DNA from 3 places in the Halomonas sp. EF61 genome. Region 2 is predicted to be linked to each of the others. Evidence: predicted binding sites of a transcription regulator. Region 2 holds the regulator's gene; each other region holds the start of a gene.
What was found. The regulator PhoB, encoded in region 2, activates phosphate uptake and scavenging genes when phosphate is short. The targets are predictions, from matches to a motif close to TGTCATANNNNTGTCANA.

Region 1 (6,689 bases), 570 kb from region 2:
CGGTGAATATCACGGCGAAAGGCACAAGCCACAGCCAGGCCGGTAGTGGCGCCTTCACGATCCGGCCTCCTCGTTGCAGGTGGCGTTCGCGGTGGATGCGACGCTGGCAGTGTTGGTCGCGGCCAACAGCTCGGGATGCCAGGGCTTGTCGTGGGAGAGCCCGAGGACGCTTGCCAAGGTGCCGCACAGGTGGGTCTGGCGGATGACCCGTCCGGCGGGGTCGGCAAAGGCGTCGCCGAACAGCCACAGCGGCACCCGGCGTTCTTCTTCCAGCAGGCCCGAGTGGGAGCGATCGGCGTTCATGCCATGGTCGGCGGTGATCATCACCTGGCAGCCGTCGGCCAGCCAGCGTGGCAGGTAGTCGGCCAGGGCGATGTCGGCGTGGCGGGCGGCGTTTCTGTACTGGGGCGAGTCGCCGCCGTGACGATGGCCGGTGTCGTCGATGTTCATGCTGTGAACCAGCAGGAAGTCCGGCGCGTGGCGTTGCCTCAGGGCCTCGGCGTCGCTGAACAGGTGGTCATCCGGATAGTGGTCCTGCCAGTAGAAGATGCCGGCCTGGATGGCCGCCGCCGGATCGTCGAGAAAACGATCGCTGGTGCGCTCGAAGGGTGCCTTGACGTAGAGCTCACTGACCCAGTGATAGGCCGCCGCTGCGGTGGCAAGGCCCTGGCCGCGGGCCAGGTCGAACAGGCTGGTGCCATGGGACCGGCGCACGATGTCGTTGTGCACTACCCCGGAGTCCACCGGGCGATCGCCGGTCAGCAGGCACTCGTAGAGCGGCCGAGACATGGCCGGCAGCTCGCAGTCGAGGTGGGTGGTGTAGCCGCGGCCGGCCTCCACCAGGGCGCTCAAGTGGCCCATGGCGTGATGGCCGACGGCGTGATTGAGGCCGTCCAGCACCACCAGTATGACGGGTCTGGTCATGATGACTCCCGGCCGCGCGGCAATACAGGGCGCGGCGCTGTCGCGATAAGACGTGGAATGCGCTGAAGACAGGCCTCGTGGGCACTGTCTTCAGCGGTCGATCGTTGTAGCGGGGCTGTCCTCAGCGCTTGATCACTGCTGGTGGATCAGCACCTCGGACTGCCACTGGCGCGGCAGCACCTTGGCGCTCTGTTCCCAGGCGGCAAAGTCCTGGATCGGGCGGGCGCTGGCGTACTGCTCGTTGGGCAGCAGCTTGGCGGCGATATCGTCGGGCAGGGTCAGGTGCTCGGCGCGGATCGGGCGAGCGTAGCCCTCGGCCAGGTTGAACTGGCCTTCATCGGACAGGATGTACTCACGGGCCAGCTTGGCGGCGTTGGGGTGCTGGGCGTGGGTGTTGATGATGGTGGCGTAGCCGGAGGTCACCGAAGCGTCCGAGGGGATTACCACCTCGAAGGCGTCACGGTCGATCTGGTCGCGGTAGTTCAAGGCGTTGAAGTCCCACAGCAGGGCCACTTCCACTTCGCCCTTCTCCAGGTTGGCGATGGACACGTCGGCCAGCGACAGTCGGCCCTGCTCGGCCAGTTCGGCGAACAGCTCGAGGCCCGGGGCCAGATTGGCTTCGTCGCCACCGGCGGCGTAGGCGGCGGCGAGTACCGCATTGTTGGCCTGGGAAGCCTGGCCCACGGCGCCCACTGATACCGAGTAGTCACCCTCGCGCAGGTCGGCGAAGGAGCTCGGGCGCTGGTCCTCTTCCACCAGGTTCTTGTTGATCATCAGCGCAATGGTGCCGGTGTAGCCGAGCATCCAATGGCCATCTTCGTCCTTGGCCCAGTCGGGGATCTCGTCCCAGGTGGTGGGCTTGTAGGGCTGGGTCACCCCCTGCTGCACCGCGATCGGTCCGAAGGCGAAGCCGACGTCGCCGATATCGGCGGTGGCGTTCTCGCCCTCGGCCTTGAACTTGGCGACTTCCTCGGCAGAGCTCATGTCGGTATCGGTGTGCGCCAGGCCGTAGACGCTTTCCAGGTCGGCCCAGGTGTCCTTCCAGTTGGCCCAGGTGTCGGGCATGCCGACGCTGTCGACGTGGCCTTCCTGCTTGGCGGCCTCGATCAGTGACTCAAGCTCGGCGGTGTTTGCCTGGGCGGCGGTGGACAGCAGGCCAACGCAGGCCAGGGCGGTCAGGGTCGGGTAACGCAGAGAAGTGACGATCACGGGAGGGTCTCCGGGTCAGGGGCGTGAAGTCGACGGAAACCGATGCGCCTTTCTGGTCTAGATCAGTTTCCGTTGACGATCACCCTAAGGAGCTAGCGTGACAGCCTCGTGTCAGTTGCGTGGCAGTCTCGTCTCAGTTCATATGAGCTAGGTAAAGGACGAAAAACCCGACTCGTTCGAGCACTGTCATCGCCTTGTCACCGGCTTGCCACTAGACTGCTGAAACTACGTTGAACCTTCTTTGGTCTATACCAGAAAGCTGGACGCCGCCGGAAGCCGCTCGGCGGCGATCCTGGTCAGAGCTTCGAGAGTCCGCCTTGCCTACTGTCCCTGACGACACCTCGCACGACGCCTCACCCGCCCATCGCCTGCGCGAGCGTCTTGCGCCCTTGCTGAGCCTGGCCTCGACACGGGTCGATCGCCGCCTGCCCAGCGAGCGAGACATGATGGCGCGCCTCCAGACCACCCGCATCACCCTGCGTGAGGCACTCAATGAGCTGGAGGCGGAGGGCTGCGTGTATCGCGAGAATCGGCGCGGCTGGTTCGTGTCGCCGCCACGGCTACGCTACGACCTGCTGGCCTGCCTGCCGTTTCACGAGATGGTGCGATCCCAGCAGCGCAGCGCCCGAACCCTGTTGATCAGTGCCGAGGAAGTGATCGCACCCGTCACGGTCGCCCGCCGGCTGGGACTCGCCGAAGGCGAGCGCGTCTACCGCATCTGTCGTGCCCGGCTGGTGGACGAACGTAGGGTGCTCTACGTGGAACACCATCTGTTGCCGCGCTGCTTTCCCGCCATTCTGGAGTTCGATCTGGCGCGGGAATCGCTGACCGAGCTCTACCGCCGCGAGTACGGCATCCGGGTCGGGCGGGTCAGCTACGAGCTCGGCACCTGTGTACTTTCCAGCGACGCCGCCAGCGCGCTCAACGCGGTACGCGGCAGCCCCGCCCAGCGCATCACCCGCATCAACCACGACCAGAACGGCCGTGCCATCGACTGTGACGACGAGTACTGGCGCCATGACGCCATCGAGCTGACGCTTTCCGCCGCCCCTCAGGGAGGTTGAGGTGCGAGATCGAGGGGCTTCGAACGGCAGGGGAGTGCTAGACCGCGGGAGGGCGTTCTTCCAGCAGGTGCCACAGAGGCGCTGCCACCGCTGTCTCGTCGCGATGGCGATAGCAGGCCACTTCCAGAGAGGGGCCGCCGAGGATTTCCTGCAAGGAAATAAGTTTACCGCTCTCGAGGTCTTCCTCGATCAACCCGTGGGGTAGCCAGCCGATACCGAGTCCGGCCAGGGCGAGTTGGCGAATGCCGATGGTGAAGGCGGTCTCGCAGACCAGTTCGATCTCGTAGTGGCGTTGGGCATCGAGCAGGTAAGGCGTCGCCAGGGCCTGGCCAAGAAAGCTGTCTGGATCGTAGCCGATCAAGGGCAGTCGTTGACCTTCCTCGAGTTCGTGCATGAGACCACCGTGATGATCCGATGCGCACACCGGCAACAGCCGTTCGACGCCCAGTGACAGCCGCTCGACGCTGTCGCTGCCACTGAACAGGGGAGCGCCCTCCAGCTCCGAACACAGCAACAGGTCGGCCTTGCCTTGCTCGAAGTCGTGGATGCACTGGCTGCGGTCGGATGAGGTGATCTGCAGTCCCACCTCAGGCGCGTGATGACGCAGGTGGCGCAATAGACGCGGCAGGTAGCTGACGGTCAGGGTGTGCTGGGTGGTCAGAATGGCCCTGGGCCCCTGGCGGGCATCGCTTCTGAGACGACTGCGCATGGCGTAAAGGCGTGCCAGCCACTCTCGCAATTGGGGCTCGTACGCCCGCGCGTGGGCGGTCAACTCCAGGCGCGAGGCGCTGCGATCGATCAGCGCCACCCCCAGCCATTCTTCCAGTTGGCGGATACGGCGCGAGAAGGCCGGCTGGGTGACGTGGCGCCGTTCGGCCGCCTGGGAAAAGGTACCCGCCTCGATAAGCTCGAGAAAATCCTCTATCCATTCGATCTTCATTGGTGTTTTGGTCTGCCTTTGTGGAGAGCGGCCGGGGCTAAGCAGTGGCTATGCAAAAATTTAACAGTTGGTGAGTAACTTGGCATTGGCCGCATGTACCAGGCGGGCTTTAACTTGAAAGCGATCGCTCGAGGGCAGGCCTTCAGGTCTGCTGTAACTTTCGACGTAGGTCGTCAAGAGAGCACGAATATGCCAACAATGACTCGCCTGGAGGCCCGTATGCACCTGTCCCGTTTCCCCCGTGTCCGTCTCGGCCATATGCCCACTCCGCTGGAGCCCATGGACAACCTGAGCAAGCTGCTCGGCGGTCCGCGCCTGTGGATCAAACGCGACGACTGCACCGGCCTGTCCACCGGTGGCAACAAGACCCGCAAGCTGGAATTCCTGATGGCCGACGCTCTGGAGCAGGGCGCCGACACCATCATCACCCAGGGCGCTACCCAGTCCAACCACGCCCGCCAGACCGTGGCCGCCGCCTGCAAGCTGGGGCTCGAGTGCCACATCCTGCTGGAAGACCGCACCGGCAGCGAGGACCCCAACTACAACTACAACGGCAACGTCTTCCTCGATCAACTCCACGGCGCCAGCGTCGAGAAGCGTCCGGGCGGTGCCGACATGGCCGCCGAGATGGAAGGCCTGGCCGATCGTCTGAAGAGTGAAGGCAAGAAGCCCTACATCATCCCCGGCGGTGGCTCCAACGAGATCGGCGCCCTGGGCTACGTCAATGCCGCTCTGGAACTGCTGGCCCAGGCCAACGACATGGGCCTGCGCATCGATCATCTGGTCCACGCCACCGGCAGCGCCGGTACCCAGGCGGGCCTGGTCACCGGCCTCAGCGCCTGCAACGCCGGCATCCCGGTGCTCGGCATCGGCGTTCGCGCGCCGAAGGACAAGCAGGAAGCCAACGTCTTTGCCCTTGCCCAGAAGACCGAAGCCAAGCTCGGCCTGTCCGGCGTCGTCAGCCGCGACCAGGTGGTCGCCAACTGCGACTACGTGGGCGAGGGCTACGGTGTGCCCACCGACAGCATGATCGAGGCGGTCACCCTGCTGGCCCGTCACGAAGGGATCCTGCTGGACCCGGTATACTCCGGCAAGGGCATGGCGGGGCTGATCGACCTGATCCGCAAGGGCCACTTCAGGCAGGACGAAAACGTCGTCTTCCTGCACACCGGCGGCGCCGTTGCGCTGTTCGGTTATCCCGATGCCTTCGACTTCCCCGACCACAAGGGGTGAGTCCGGCGCAATCCAGGGCAGGCGCCCGCTGAGTTCGGGCGCCCTCGACGACGTTATTCGGAGACAACAATGACCATTCGTCATCTCAAGAAGGCGGAGGCCGCCGCTGGCGTTGCCGCCGAAGACCAGCGCGTGACGGAAGCGGTGCGTGGCATGCTCGAGGATATTCGTGCCCGCGGCGAGGTGGCCGTGCGCGAATACGCCGAGAAGTTTGACGGCTGGACCGGCGACTTTGTGTTGAGCGACGACAAGCGGCGTCAGTTGATCGACAGCGTGCCCCAGTCGGTCAAGGACGACATCGACTTCGCCCACCGCCAGATCCGCCGTTTTGCCGAGGCCCAGCGTGACAGCCTGACCTCCTTCGAGATCGAGACCGAAGAGGGCGTGCTGCTCGGTCAGCGTATCCTGCCGGTACACAGCGCCGGCTGCTATGTGCCGGGCGGCCGCTACGCCCACGCCGCCTCGGCGCTGATGAGCGTGGCTACCGCCAAGGCCGCCGGTGTCGAACACGTGGTGGCCTGTTCGCCGCCCCGGGGCGACAGCATCAACCCGGCGGTGGCCTACGCCATGCATGTGGCCGGCGCCGACATGATCCTCGAGATGGGCGGCGTCCACGCCATGGCCAGCATGGCCTTCGGTCTGTTCGGTGGCCGCGAGGCCGACATCCTGGTCGGTCCCGGCAACGCCTACGTAGCCGAAGCCAAGCGCCTGCTGTTCGGTGAAGTGGGTATCGATGTGTTTGCCGGCCCCACCGAGTCGGCGATCATCGCCGACGAATCCGCCGACCCGATGACCATCGCCGTCGATCTGGTGTCCCAGGCCGAGCACGGCCCGAATTCACCGGTGTGGCTGTTCAGCACCAGTGAAGCGATCGCCCGCGAAGTGATGGAGATTCTGCCGAAAGTCGCTGACGACATGCCCAACGCGGATATTGTTCACGCTGCCTGGCACGACTTCGGTGAGGTCATCGTGGGCGACAGCCGCGAGGAGATCGTCGCGATCAGCGATCAGTACGCCTGCGAGCACCTGCAGGTGCTGTGCGAGGATCTGGGCTGGTGGAAGCAGCATCTGAGCAACTATGGCTCGCTGTTTCTGGGTGAGGGCAGCACCGTCACCCATGGTGACAAGTGCTCCGGTACCAACCATATCCTGCCGACCAAGCGCGCCGGGCGTTACTCCGGTGGACTCAATGTCCACAAGTTCATGAAGGTGCTGACCACCCAGCAGTTGAGCGTCGAGGCCAATCTGACCTTCAGCGCGGTGGGGTCCCGGATTTCCCGTACCGAGGGCATGGAAGGCCACGCCCGGGCCTGTGACTG
Region 2 (6,689 bases):
ATGGTGCCGAGCTGGCTGGAATGGCTCGACTGGCTGATCTGGCCGTTGTTTGTGGTCAGCCTCGTGCTGATCGTGTTCTTCAGCTTTACCCTGGTTACCCACCTGATCGCCGCCCCCTTCTACGGCTTCCTGGCGGCCCGGGCCGAGGTCGAGCTGACCGGCCGCGAGCCCATCGACGACCGGGGCTGGCTCAAGACCGGTCTCGACGCCCTGGGCAGGGAGCTGTTGAAGCTGGCCTATATCCTGCCGCGCATGATCGGGCTGTTTATCCTGAGCTGGATTCCGGTGGTCAACCTGATCGCGCCGCTGTTGTGGGCGGCCTTCAGCGCCTGGGTCATGGCGATCACCTACCTCGACTACCCGATGGATAACAACAAGGTCAGCTTCGCCGATATGCGCAAGCGCCTGTCGGCGCGCTGGTGGCCGAGTCTCAGCTTCGGTGGCCTGGTGACCTTGATCACCTGGATCCCGCTGGCCAACCTGTTTCTGATCCCCGGGGCCGTGGCCGGCGCGGTGCTGATGTGGGATCAGCACTATCGGCAGTTGCCGGTGGTTCGGCGTTGAGAGGCACTGTCGGCGCTGTTGTCGATGGCTGTACGGCGTTGAGCAGCACTTCCTGTGAACGTACGGGGTTGAGCATCGCTATCGGCGCTGTTGTTGGTTGTAAGGCGTTGAGCAGCAGTTTGAGCACCGCTATCGGCGCTGTCGATGGTTGTACGGCGTTGAGCAGCACTTCCTGTGAACGTACGGGATTGAGCACCGCTATCGGCGCTGTCGATAAACGTGCGGCGTCAAAAGGGGATAGCAGGGAGTGGCCATGACGGCGCTGTTGCCAAGTCTTTTGCTCTATATCGCGGCGGCGCTGGCCGAGATCGCCGGCTGCTTTGCGGTGTGGCGCTGGTGGCGAGATGACGCCTCGGCATGGTGGCTGCTGCCCGCGATGGCGAGCCTGATGGCCTTCGCCTGGCTGCTTAGTCAGACCGATGCCGACTACGCCGGGCGTGCCTTTGCCGCTTACGGGGGCGTCTACATCGTGGCGTCACTGGGCTGGCTGTGGTGGGTCGAGCAGCGCCTGCCGGATCGCTGGGACCTGATCGGGGGCGCGCTGTGTCTGGTGGGTGCCGCGGTCATCCTGCTGGGGCCCAGGAGCTGATGGGAGCACGCTCGGTTCGTTCTGGCGGGGCCTAGTGCACAGCGCCGGCGCGGCCGAGCGCCACCGGGTCGGCCGCTGCCAGCCGGCTCGAGGGAAAGATGCAGCGGAAGGTTGCGCCCTCGCCGAGCCGGGAGTCGATATCCAGGCGTGCCTCGTGGCGCAGCAGCACGTGCTTGACGATGGCCAGTCCCAGGCCGGTACCACCGGTGGCGGTGCTGCGGCCCTTGTCGACCCGGTAGAAGCGTTCGGTAAGGCGTGGCAGGTGCCTCGGATCGATGCCTTCGCCGTCGTCTTCCACCTCGAGGCAGGCGCCTTCGCCGTAGGCACGCCAGCGTAGCGTGATATGGGCGCCGTCACCGGCGTAGCGCACCGCATTGAAGGCCAGGTTGGAGACCGCGCTGTGCATCTCCTTCTCGCTGCCGGTGAGACTGCGCGATTCTTCGACGACGACCTCGATCTGCTGGCGGCCGCCTGACAATGCCTCGGCGTCGCGCTTGACCGCCTGCAGCAGGGTGGTGGGGTCGAGGCGAACGTGGTCGCTGCCGCCCTGGTCGTTCTCGAGTCGTGACAGCAGCAGCAGGTCGTTGACCAGATTCTGCATGCGGCGCGTCTGGCTCTGCATCTGGGCGACCCCCTTGCCCAGGCGTTCCGGCAGCATGCCGGCCATGTCGCTGTAGGTCTCCAGGTAGCCGGTGAGCACGGTCAACGGCGTGCGCAGCTCGTGGGAGACGTTGGCGACGAAGTCGCGGCGCATCTGTTCCAGGCGATGCAGACGGGTGATATCGCGGGCCATGACCAGGCGTTCATCGTCACCGTACAGGGTGATCTGGAACTGCAGGATCATGTTCTCGTCGATGGGGGAGGGCAGGCTCAGCGGTTCGCGGTAGTCACGGGCATTGAAGTAGCCGACGAAGCGCGGGTCGCGCAGCAGGTTGGTGATGTGCTGGCCGCGGTCCAGCGCCGGCTTCAGGCCGAGCATGCGCTCGGCAGAGCTGTTCCACCACTCCAGGTCGCCGTGGCGATCTAGCATCACCACGCTGTCGCGCATCGCTTCGGACGACTCCTGGATGCGCTGGAGGGTCGAGCGCAGGCGGCGCTGGGTGATCCGCTGGCCTTTCTGGTAGCGATAGAGGCGATCGAACAGCTCGCCCCACAGGCCACTGGCGGTGGGAGGTTCCTGCTGGGGGCGGTGGGTCAGCCAGTCGTGCATCGCGTGCAGGTTGCGCAGGTGATAGCTGAGCCCAAGCGCCAGGCCCAGGCCGATGCCTACGCTGGACAGCGAGAAGGGCCAGCCCAGCAAGGCGCCGAGACCCACCAGCACGGCCAGGCGCCAGACTTCTCGTCTCCACAGACGACCCACGTCAGTTCTCGGCTCCGTTCACCTCATCCCTCCTGGTGCTGCGTTGCGTCGATGGCTCGCTCAGACCTTGGCCGAAAAGCGATAACCGGTACCGCGTACGGTCTGGATCAGTTGCTGATGGGGTTCCCCCAGGGCCTTGCGCAGGCGGCGGATATGCACGTCGACGGTACGTTCTTCCACGTAGACGTTGCCACCCCAGACCTGATCGAGCAACTGGCCACGGGTGTAGGCGCGCTCCTGGTGGGTCATGAAGAACTGCAGCAGGCGATATTCGGTGGGGCCCATGTCCAGTGACTTGCCGTCGACGCTGACGCGATGGCTGACCGGGTCGAGCTTGAGGCCTTCCACCTCCACCGGGTCCTCGACGCCCCGCGGAGTGGCGCGTCGCAGAACTGCCTTGAGTCTGGCCACCAGTTCTCGCGGCGAGAATGGCTTGGTGATGTAGTCGTCGGCGCCGGCTTCGAGGCCCTGGATCTTGTTGTCCTCCTCACCCTTGGCGGTGAGCAGGATGATCGGCAGCTCTGCGGTGGTTTCCTCGCGCTTGAGCCGGCGGGCCAGTTCGATGCCGCTGGTGCCCGGCATCATCCAGTCCAGCAGCAGCAGGTCTGGCTGGTCATCGACGATGATGGCGTGGGCGGCCTGAGCATTGTCCGCCTCGAGCACCCGGTAGTCGGCCATTTCCAGCGCCACCGCGATCATTTCGCGGATCGGGGCTTCGTCATCGACGATCAGTACGGTCTTGGCGGTCATCCCGGGAGCCTCTTGGTCAGGGTCTTACACTCGACGGTGACAAATGACACCACGTCAATGTGACAATTAGATGACATTGTATCCATTGTCGAGCGACCGAGACGGGCATTTCCCTCACCCGAGGGAGGGATAGAGGCTCAGTCCGAGTCCGGCAAACAGCAATAGGCCCGACCAGTGGTTGTTGAGAAAGGCCTGGAAGCAACGGTCGCGGTCACGGCTCTTGATCAGCCGCTGCTGGTGGACAAAGGTCGCGCCCATGGCCAGCCAGCCGAGCCAGTAGAAGCCGCCCAGCGCCAGCAGGCTGCCGGCCCAGGCCAGCAGTCCCAGGGTGGCCAGCTGCAATAGCGCAATGATGCGGGTATCCCAGCGACCGAACAGCACCGCGGTGGACTTGATGCCGATCTTGAGGTCGTCGTCGCGGTCGACCATGGCGTATTCGGTGTCGTAGGCCACCGTCCACAGCACGTTGGCGGTAAACAGCAGCCAGGCGACCATCGGGACTTCGCCGAGCACCGCGCCGAAGGCCATCGGAATGGCCCAGGAGAAGGCTGCGCCCAGCACCACCTGGGGGAAGTGGGTGTAGCGCTTCATGAAGGGATAGCTGGCGGCCAGCACCGCTCCGATCAACGACAGCCACACGGTAAAGCCGTTGGTCAGCCAGACCAGCGCGAAGGCCGATCCCAGCAGGCACACGAACAGCACCTTGGCCTCCCGCTCACTGATGCGGCCGGTGGCCAGCGGTCGGTTCTTGGTGCGTTTGACGTGGCCATCGAAGTGGCGATCGGCGTAGTCGTTGACCACGCAGCCCGCCGCCCGCATCAGGTAGACGCCGGCGACGAAGATCAGCAGGGTGTCACGGGCCGGAATGCCCTCGGAGGCCACCCAAAGCGCCCACAGGGTCGGCCACATCAACAGCCAGGTACCGATGGGGCGGTCCAGACGCATCAGCGCCAGAAAGTCGGGAATTCGGTTCAGGTATCCAGGGGGACGCAGCAGCGAACGATCCATCGGTCTCTCTCATGCTCTGGCGCAGGTCAGGCGAAAATGAGGCGTAAGCCGGGCAACAGTCGCTCCTCGGAGAAACATCGCCGAGAAGCCTTGGCGCAGCCTAGCGCGAGCCGACGGCCATGACCAGCCAGGCGGCTCGCTCCGAAGGTGGCGACGGAAGGGCGATGGCGGGGTGACAGCCGGTGAGCGACAGCTAGTCAGCCGGTGGCAGAGGCCGACAGCGACAACGCTCGGCCCATGGTCGGCATAAAGCTCTCCTGCACCAGCAGCACCCAGCCGCTGTGACGAAATACCGAGCGGCGTTGCCACAGTCCGGTATAGCCGTGGATCGGCCTGGTGTTACGGCCGATCTGAATGGCGCTGCGCTCGAGATCGGGCTGGCGAAACAGCCAGCTGCCGAGAGAGGTCTCGCCGAGGCCTTCGAAGGGAGCGTCGTGACGCTCGACGATCGGTGCCACGCTGCGCGCCACCACCCAGGGCTCCTCGTCCACGCACAGGGCGACCTCGCGCAGCCAGGCCTGCTCGTCGCTGGCCAGGCCCAGCACGTGGGCCTCGTCAGGCCACGGCAGGCCCTTGGCCTCCGCCAGCAGGCGTACGCGAAAGTGCCCGGCGCCTGCCGCCTTGATCAGGCGTTCTGTCAGGGAGTCCCGCGAGGCCAGCCAGGCGTGCCAGTCAGCGGGCACCGCGATGCCACCGGAGGCCAGCGACACCCAGCCGGGGTCGACGATATCGGCCGCGTCGGCATTCGGCGAAGCGGCTGTGGCTGGCGCGGGATTACCCGGTTCGGACCCCGAGCGCTCCCCCAGGGAGCGGAATGTGGAAGGAAGCTGTGTCATGCGGCCTCGGCAGGGCTGTCGTCACCGGAGGGCGGTGCTCCGGTCGGTCGGCGCATAGTGTACCATGTGGCCCAGCACTCACCCGCTGGTGTGGCCCCGTGCGGGCCGGCCCAGCTTCAACAGCGACCGCCCGGCGGTCGTCGGCAGAGTCGAAGGAAGCGATGCAAGGACCCTTGACCATCATCGGTACCGGCATGGCGGGCATAGGCCTGGCACGCCAGGTGCGGGCGCTGGACGCCCACCGACCGATCACCCTGATCAGCGCCGACTCAGGCGATGACTATTCCAAACCGCTGCTGTCCACCGGCTTCGCCAAGGGCCTGGCGGCGGATCGGCTGGCCGCGCGCTCGGCGCTGGAACTGGCCGATCAACTGGGCGCGGTGGTACGTCCCCACACCAGGGTCGATGCCATCGATCTGGCGTCGCGCACCCTGAGCCTGGGCCAGGAACGCCTGCCCTGGTCGGATCTGGTGATTGCCACCGGTGCCAGCCCCGTGGCGCCCTTCGAGATTCCCGATGCCCTGGCCGGACGGGTGTTCTCGATCAATGATCTCGACGACTATCGGCGTTTTTCGGCAGGCCTCGAGGCGCTGGGGCGCCCGGCTCGGGTGGCCATCGTCGGCCTCGGACTGGTCGGCTGTGAATTTGCCAACGATCTGCACGCCGGTGGTCATCGCGTCTGCCTGGTCGGCCCTGAACCCTCGTTGCTGCCCAGATTGCTGCCCCGGCGACTGGGTCAGACCCTGAGCCAGGCCTTCATCGAGGCCGGCATCGACGTCATCCATGGCCGTCTGGTGAGCAGGCTCGAAGGTGCCGGTGGTGACATCGGTGTGCACCTCGACGACGGCCATGAGCTGGAGGCGGATATGGTGCTGGTGGCCACCGGTCTGAAGCCGCGCTCTCGGCTGGCGCGAGAGGCCGGTATCGCGACAGATAATGATGCTATCGTCGTCGATCGCTACCTTAAAAGCTCCGATCCTTGTGTTCATGCGCTGGGTGATGTGGCCTCGGTGGACGGTGTCAATGCCATGTACGTGCAGCCGCTGCAGGCTTCGGCCAAGGCGCTGGCCGCGACCCTGTGCGGTCGTCCCACCCAGGTGCGCTACGGCCCCTGGCCGGTGCTGGTCAAGACGCCGCTGCTGCCGGTGGTGGCGCTGCCGCCGATGACCGACAGGGTGCATTGGCGAATCGAGGCCGACGGCGAGGATATCAGCGCCCTGGCCGAGGATGACGAAGGGCGTCTGCAGGGCTTTGCGTTGACGGGAAAATGCGTTCGTCGGAAAGTCGAACTGGCGCGGGCGGCACCGCCGTTGCTAGGCTAGGTTCGTCAACGGCGCGGGTTGTACGCGATACAGCCGTCGTTGAAGGTGCCACCGAGGCAGGGCAATTCTATCGGGGACGACCGCCACGACGTGTGGCTGGCCGGTGTCGTATCGCCGGTTTCGTACCGATAGGGAAGGCAAGGCCCCGTCGGCGGTGGCTCTCGCTAGTCGAAAGACAGTCAGGAAGCGCTGAGCGCACCGTGATGTTCATCGTCGTGGTCAACGATCCTGTTGTCACGGCGCAGGGCCGGGGACTGCCC
Region 3 (6,689 bases), 740 kb from region 2:
AAAGCGCCCGCTGATGCGGCAATGCCCCGCTGAAGGCGCTTCACAAGCCCGGCTAAAGGCTCCTTACAAGCCCAGCTGAAGGCTCACTTCAGCGCGGTGATCCCCAACTGATCGTCCGTCAGCACGACCTGGACGGAGGAGCCGAGCAGCTGGGGGTCGATATCTTCGAGACGCTTGTAGTTGCCCGCCACCGACAACAGCTCCGCATGCAGCTCACGGCAGAAGATGCCTGCCTGGTGGTCGCCGTGAATGCCAGCGAGGGCACGCCCCCTGAGGGCACCGTAGACGTGGACATTGCCCGCCGCCAGTACCTCGGCCCCGGCATTGACCGCACCGATCACGGTCAGGTCGCCGTCGGGAGCGGTGATCTGCTGGCCGGAACGCACGGTGCCACGAAAGATACGTCCGCCATGAGGCGCGTCAGCCTCCACTTCCTCGACCACGGTGACGTCTTCGTCTTCCTGCACCGGAACGCTTTCCAGGGTACGCGCACGGGCGGCATCCTGGGGGGGGAACCAGCCAAGTCCGAGCGCCCAGGCGGACTGCTTGACCGGATCGGCACCACCGCGCACCGCTACCGGCAGCAGCTTGTGCGCCCGGCACACCGCACAGATACGTTCCAGGGCCAGGTGAGGTTCGTCGAGCTTCTCGACGCTGAGCACCACCGGGGTGTGCTGAAAGAAGGCTGGCGACTGCGAGAGCTTGCCCGCGAGCTGATCGCGAATTTCCTCGGGATCCGCACTGGAAAGCTCCATCACCGTCATGGGCAGCATCCCACCCTTGAACGTAAACGCCATGCTGTCCCTGTCCACTTTGAGGCTCATTGCCGAACTCCACGTCGGGTGTTGGTCGGGGGATGATCTCAAGCTAAGTCAGAGCCCCCGGTCCTGCAACCGATCATAAGCCTCAATTGTCCTCCTGTCAGTGTCTCCAATCAGCCACAGCCCTGCGCTGAGGCCTTTTCTGATGGTGGCGCGCATGCTTAGATAAACTTTCTATCTCGACGCCCGGCTTAGCCTGGCGCAATAACAAGATGGTGAAGCCGTTTCGCCACCTTTCTTTATTTCTTTGCAGGAAGCCCCATGCCCGGACTCCTCCGCCGCCTTTTCTCGCCACGCTGGCGACATCCCGATCCACAGGTCCGACGCGACGCCGCCGAACGGCTCGACCCCCAGAGCCAACGCGAGGCCCTCGAGACCCTGGTCCAGGATACCGAGCCCGACGTCCGTCTCGCCGCGGCGAGACGCCTGGACGACCCACAGCGACTGCTGCAGCTGCGCGTCGAGGGTAAAGGATCACGCGAGCTGGATCGTCAGCTCATCGCGCTGCTGATCGGTCGCCAGGGCGGCATCGAACTTGGCCGCCGCCAGCAGATCGTCGAGTCCCTGGACGACGCGGCGATGCTCGAGGAGATCGCCCTCCAGGGCGATAACCAGCAGCTGCGACTCGCCGCCCTGGCCAGGCTCGATGACGAGGCCGCCCTGATTCGCCAGGCCTGCGACAACGGCATCGCCGCCGTACGTCACGCCGCCGCCGAGCGGGTCACCTCCGAGGAAGGTCTCAAGCAGCTGGCCCAGGCGGCCCGCCGGGATCGCCACGTGGTGCGCGACGCCAAGGAACGCCTGGGTCGACTGCGCGCCGACGCCGACGCCGTGGAACAGGCTCGGGAACGACGCGAGCAACTGCTGGCCAGTCTCGAGCAGCACGCCCGTGCCACCTGGGAGCCTCTCTACGCTGGGCGCTTCCGCCATCTGGAGCGCGAGTGGTCTCGACTGGCGGATCTGCCCGACGCCGGGCAGGAGCAGCGCTACCAGGAGGCCAGCCTGCGCTGTCGCAAGGTGATTCACGATCACGAGGCCCAGGAACACGCCCTGCGTGCCGACCGACAGCGCCGCGAGCAGGCCGACCAGGACCGAGAGGCACTGGTCATGGCGCTGGAAGAAAGCCTGGCCGCGCTCTATCAGGGCGAATATGTCGGTGAACAGGACCTTGCCAGCCTGCGCGCTCAGAAGCAGTTGATGGCCAACCGCTGGCAGGCACTGTCCGAGATCCACCTGGCCGACGACGGCCTGCGCCAGCGCTACGACAAGGCCTTGAAGAACTACGACGCCATCAACCAGGCCCACCAGCGCCTGGTCGAGCGCGCCCTGCCGCTGGAGGAAGCCATCAGGGCCGGCGACGAGGCTGCGCTCAAGCAGCTGGTGAGCGACTGCAAGTGGCCCGAAGGTCTGCCGCCAGACCCGCGGCTCGAACGTGCGCGACACCATCTCCGCCTGGAGAAGGATCTTTCCGGGGACGAACCATCGGAGTCCCAGCTCACACGCTTCGATGAGGAACTGGATCGTCTCGAGGCGCTGCTCGACGAGGGTACCTTCAAGGGAGCGAGCCGCTTGCACCAGCGGCTTCGCCACCTCGCCGATCAGCTGCCGTCCTCGGCCGGTGCCCAGCAGTCTCGACTCAAGCGCCTCGGCGCACGACTCGCCGAACTGCGCGACTGGCGCGGCTTCGTCGCCGGTCCCAAGCGCGAGCAACTGTGCCAGGCCATCGAGGCCCTGGAGCAGGACGCCACCCTCACCGACCGTGACCGTGACCGCCGCCATCGCCAGCTGGTCAAGGAGTGGAAGGCATTGGGCGACGCCGCGGCCAACCGCGAGCAGTCCGAGCGCTTTCGGGCAACCTCCGAACGTATTCGCGAGTCGCTCAAGGCCTGGCGTGAACAACAACAGCGCCTGCGCGAGGCCAACCTGGCAGAACGCGAAGCGCTGTGCGAGCAGATCGAGGCCCTTCTGGAGCAGCCCGCCGCCCAGGCCGACCCCGACGCGCTGCGCGAGATCCGCGACCAGGCCAGGGAACAGTGGCGCCGCACCGCCCCTGTCCCGCGCGATCACGCAGAGGCCATCGGACGACGCTTCGGCCGCATCCGGCACCAGTTGCAGGCGCTGATCGATCGCCGCGCCAACGAGATCGCCGACGCCAAGCGTGAGGTGATCGACCAGGCCCGAGCGCTGGTCGATGCACGACTGCCGGCACGCCAGCGAGCCGACCAGGCCAAGGCACTGCAACAGCGCTGGCGCGAACTGGGGCGCGCGCCCAAGGGCGAGGAGCAGACCCTGTGGCGAGAATTCCGCCAACTATGCGACCAGATCTTCGCCCAGCGTGACGCCGAGCGCGATGATCGTGCCCAGCGTGCTCGCGAGCGCCTGGAACAGATGCAGGCCCTGATCGACCGCATCGATGCCTGGCAACCCGCGGCAAGCAGCGAGGCCGACTGGCTGGACAAGGCGGTGGATGAGGCCAGCGCTCTGGAACCGCTACCATCGGGCCGGCGCACCGAAGGCATGCGCAAGCGCTGGGCCGGCATCGTACGGGCTCGGCGCGAGCGCCTGGAACGGCTCTCCGTGGCAGAGGTCGTCGGACGTTGGCGCGAGGTCAAACCCCTGATTCTCGAGCACCTTGAGGCCGACGATGACTGCCTCGCCGGTCGCCTCTGCAGTGATGTGGAGATTCCTGCCGCGTTATCGTTGCCGCCGGCGCTGAAACAGGCCCACGCACAGCGCAACGCCGCACGACGCGATCCTGCTCCAGCGGAGGAAGTCGCCGAGCGTCTGGCACGACTGCGGGTGCACCTGGCGCTCCTGGCGGGCCATCCGATCGGCCACCAGGACGAGCCACTGCGCCTGGCGATCCAGGTCGACCGCCTCAACGATAGCCTTGGCCAGGCGCCGAGCCGGGAAGACGAGCTGATCTCGGTACTGTGCGGGCTGCTGGCCACCGGTCCAGTGTCGCGCCAGCAGTGGGAGCGCGAGGTACAGGAGCTCGACGCCCTGCTGGATGGGCTGAGTCAACTGCCACCACCCTGAGCGATGCACGGCTTGCCGTGCCTTCCGCCCTCTTTCAACCCCTGAACTCTTTCGACCCCTGAAAACCACGATGCGAGGCCTTTTGGCCTCGCATCGTGGTTTCTGGCGAAATGTACATCGCCGAGCCTCGTGAGCCCGGCGCGACGTCTGTCAGCCCATGAACTGACCGCCATTGATGTCGATATTAGCACCGGTGATAAAACCGTTGTCCTTGCTGGCCAGGAAATTGACCAGGCGGCCGATCTCTTCCGGCGTGCCGTACCGCTTCATCGGGATGGTCTCGCGAATGGCCTCGCGCACCTTCTCCGGAATCTTCATGATCATGTCGGTGGCGATATAGCCAGGCGAGATGGTATTGACGGTGATGCCCTTGGTCGCAGTTTCCTGCGCCAGCGCCATGGTCAGACCGTGCATGCCGGCCTTGGCGGCGGAATAGTTCACCTGGCCGAACTGACCCTTGCGGCCGTTGATGGACGAAATGTTGATGATCCGTCCGTAGCCCTGCTCCAGCATGCTCTCGATCACGCTGCGGCAGGTATTGAAGACGCTGTTGAGGTTGGTGTCGATGACCACGTTCCACTGGTCCGCCGACATCTTCTTCAAGGTGCCATCCTTGGTGATACCGGCACAGTTGACCAGCACTGCGATCGGCCCATGCTGGTCCTCGATCGCCTTGACGCCATTCTGGCAGGCCTCGAAATCGGTCAGATCGATGCCGGCGATGTCGATATTGTCATAGCCATCCGACTTCTGGGTCTCCAGCCAGGTCTTGGCCTTGTCAGGATTGTTGTAACCGGCCACTACCTGATAGCCGGCATCCGCCAGTTCGCGACAGATTGAGCTTCCGATACCACCAGTACCACCGGTGACCCACGCGACGGGCTTTTGCTGAGTCATAGACGACCTCCCTGATTGTCCTTCACGCCGCCGCTTGGCGACGGCACTTGTTGTTGCAAGCATGTATAGCAGTGGATGCTCTGGTGCTGCGCATTCGCGCAACCAGGAACCTCGGGCCCAGAGCGATCGCGGGTGGCCTCCTGCCACTGCGACGCCCAGCCCCACCTGCCTACCTCGGCAGGCCTTCGTCGTGGTACTGCGTCGAATCAACGTCCACAACGACTATCCACCAGGCTAGCGTCTAGCACTGACATTTGCATGACAGCCACTCCAGTATGGACCACAGCGCCCGAACGGCACGACCCATCACACCCGAAATCGCACAGGGTTGACGCAGCCAGAATTATCCGTATACTACGTCCTCGTTGATGCGGGGTGGAGCAGTCTGGTAGCTCGTCGGGCTCATAACCCGAAGGTCATCGGTTCAAATCCGGTCCCCGCTACCAAATACGAAAACGAGGCAGTCCTTCGGGACTGCCTCGTTTTTTTGTTGGCTGTCCGGTGCTGGCCGAGGCCAGCGCTTCGCCACCAGACGCCGTTGCGGCATCGCTGTACTACGAAGCCCGCCCCCTGATTAAATCTTAATTTTTCTGTGCCAATTCGATATTTTTTGGCGCTTCCGTGTCCCCGGATTAGCCATCCACCCCTCCTTCTTTCGTCGAAGAGCTGACCTCGATCAACCCGAGTCGGTCAAGAATCGACCGTCGCCGCAGCCCTTTACCGCGTCTTGGGCACACCGCTGGCCAGTCATCGATTCCAGGCATGCTCCGGCGTATCGGCAGGCGCCTTGAAGTCGGTGGCCGTCGCCCGCATCTTTAGGGCAATTCACTTTTGACAAGGTTGTGTCCCATGCCCATCGTCGACCCTCGTACAGGCGAACCTCTGAGCAGCGATCCGAGCAGCGAACCCGCCCAGGGTGCCGCCGCGGCGTCCCAGGGGCCGGCCGACAGCGACCTGATCTTCGACGTCGACCGCAGCAACATTCAGCAGGTGCTGGAGCTGTCCATGCGCATCCCGGTGCTGCTGGACTGCTGGGCCCCCTGGTGCGAGCCCTGCAAGAACCTGATGCCGGTGCTGGAAAAGCTGACCCGCGAGTACGCCGGCACCTTCCTGCTGGCCAAGCTCAACATCGACGACAACCAGGACATCGCCGGCCAGCTCGGCGTACGCTCGGTACCCGACGTCAAGTTGATCAGCCAGGGCGGTCTGGTGGACCACTTCCAGGGCGCCTTGCCGGAAAAGGAAATTCGCGAGTGGCTGGGCCGCTACTTCCCGGCCCCGGAAGATGCTCCGGCAAGCCCCGAAGAACAGGCCGAGCAGGCCCTGGCGGCGGGCGACACCGCCACCGCGCTGGAGATCCTGCAGCAGCTGACACAGCAGTACCCCGACCACTTGGCCTACCAGATCCAGATGGCCCGAGTGCTGGTGGCGGAAGGTCGCAATGATGAAGCGCGCGCCCTGCTTGACGCGCTACCTCCGGAAGACCGCGACGGTCCCGAGGCCCGCGGCGTTCGTGCCAGCATCGAGTTCGGCGAAGAAGCGCCCGACGCCGAGACCCTGGCCGCCCTGGAGGGGCGTGACGACAGCGAGGCCAACTATCTGAGGGCGCTGCGCCAGGTGGCCGACGGTGACTATGAACCCGGCCTGGAAGGATTGCTGGCAGTGATGAAGCGCGACCGTGCCTACGGTGACGACCTGGCGCGCAAGACCCTGCTGCGGGTGTTCGACGCACTCGGCGCCGATCATCCGCTGACGGTGAGCTACCGCCGCAAGCTGTTCGCCCTGCTCTACTGAGTGGATCGAGACGTCGAGCGCCTTGCCGCTCATCGCCTAAAAAAGATGAAAACGGGGCCCTTCGAAGGCCCCGTTTTCGTTGTTGAGGTTATTACGCCAGCGCCACTCAGCCGCCCAGCACCTGGTCCAGGCGCGCCA

Region 1: NFI08_RS02795 (UTRA domain-containing protein) is a predicted target of PhoB. The motif match lies at 2,318-2,335, and genes of this name have one in related genera.
Region 3: phbB (acetoacetyl-CoA reductase) is a predicted target of PhoB. The motif match lies at 5,004-5,021, and genes of this name have one in related genera.

Annotation. Positions count from the first base shown of each region.
Region 1 covers NZ_JAMSHM010000001.1:657,714-664,402, reverse strand. The annotation lists gene NFI08_RS02810 (ABC transporter permease) at 1-58, opposite strand, end outside; gene NFI08_RS02805 (alkaline phosphatase family protein) at 55-924, opposite strand; gene NFI08_RS02800 (ABC transporter substrate-binding protein) at 1,057-2,133, opposite strand; gene NFI08_RS02795 (UTRA domain-containing protein) at 2,451-3,197, shown strand; gene NFI08_RS02790 (LysR family transcriptional regulator) at 3,235-4,137, opposite strand; gene cuyA (D-cysteate sulfo-lyase) at 4,357-5,370, shown strand; gene hisD (histidinol dehydrogenase) at 5,440-6,689, shown strand, end outside.
Region 2 covers NZ_JAMSHM010000001.1:1,229,324-1,236,012, reverse strand. The annotation lists gene cysZ (sulfate transporter CysZ) at 1-564, shown strand, start outside; gene NFI08_RS05370 (YnfA family protein) at 818-1,153, shown strand; gene phoR (phosphate regulon sensor histidine kinase PhoR) at 1,185-2,513, opposite strand; gene phoB (phosphate regulon transcriptional regulator PhoB) at 2,574-3,263, opposite strand; gene ubiA (4-hydroxybenzoate octaprenyltransferase) at 3,378-4,271, opposite strand; gene NFI08_RS05350 (chorismate--pyruvate lyase family protein) at 4,469-5,107, opposite strand; gene NFI08_RS05345 (FAD-dependent oxidoreductase) at 5,269-6,429, shown strand.
Region 3 covers NZ_JAMSHM010000001.1:1,972,332-1,979,020, reverse strand. The annotation lists gene minC (septum site-determining protein MinC) at 84-824, opposite strand; gene NFI08_RS08785 (DUF349 domain-containing protein) at 1,083-3,860, shown strand; gene phbB (acetoacetyl-CoA reductase) at 4,011-4,757, opposite strand; tRNA gene NFI08_RS08775 (tRNA-Met) at 5,127-5,203, shown strand; gene NFI08_RS08770 (thioredoxin family protein) at 5,607-6,551, shown strand; gene NFI08_RS08765 (MalY/PatB family protein) at 6,658-6,689, opposite strand, start outside.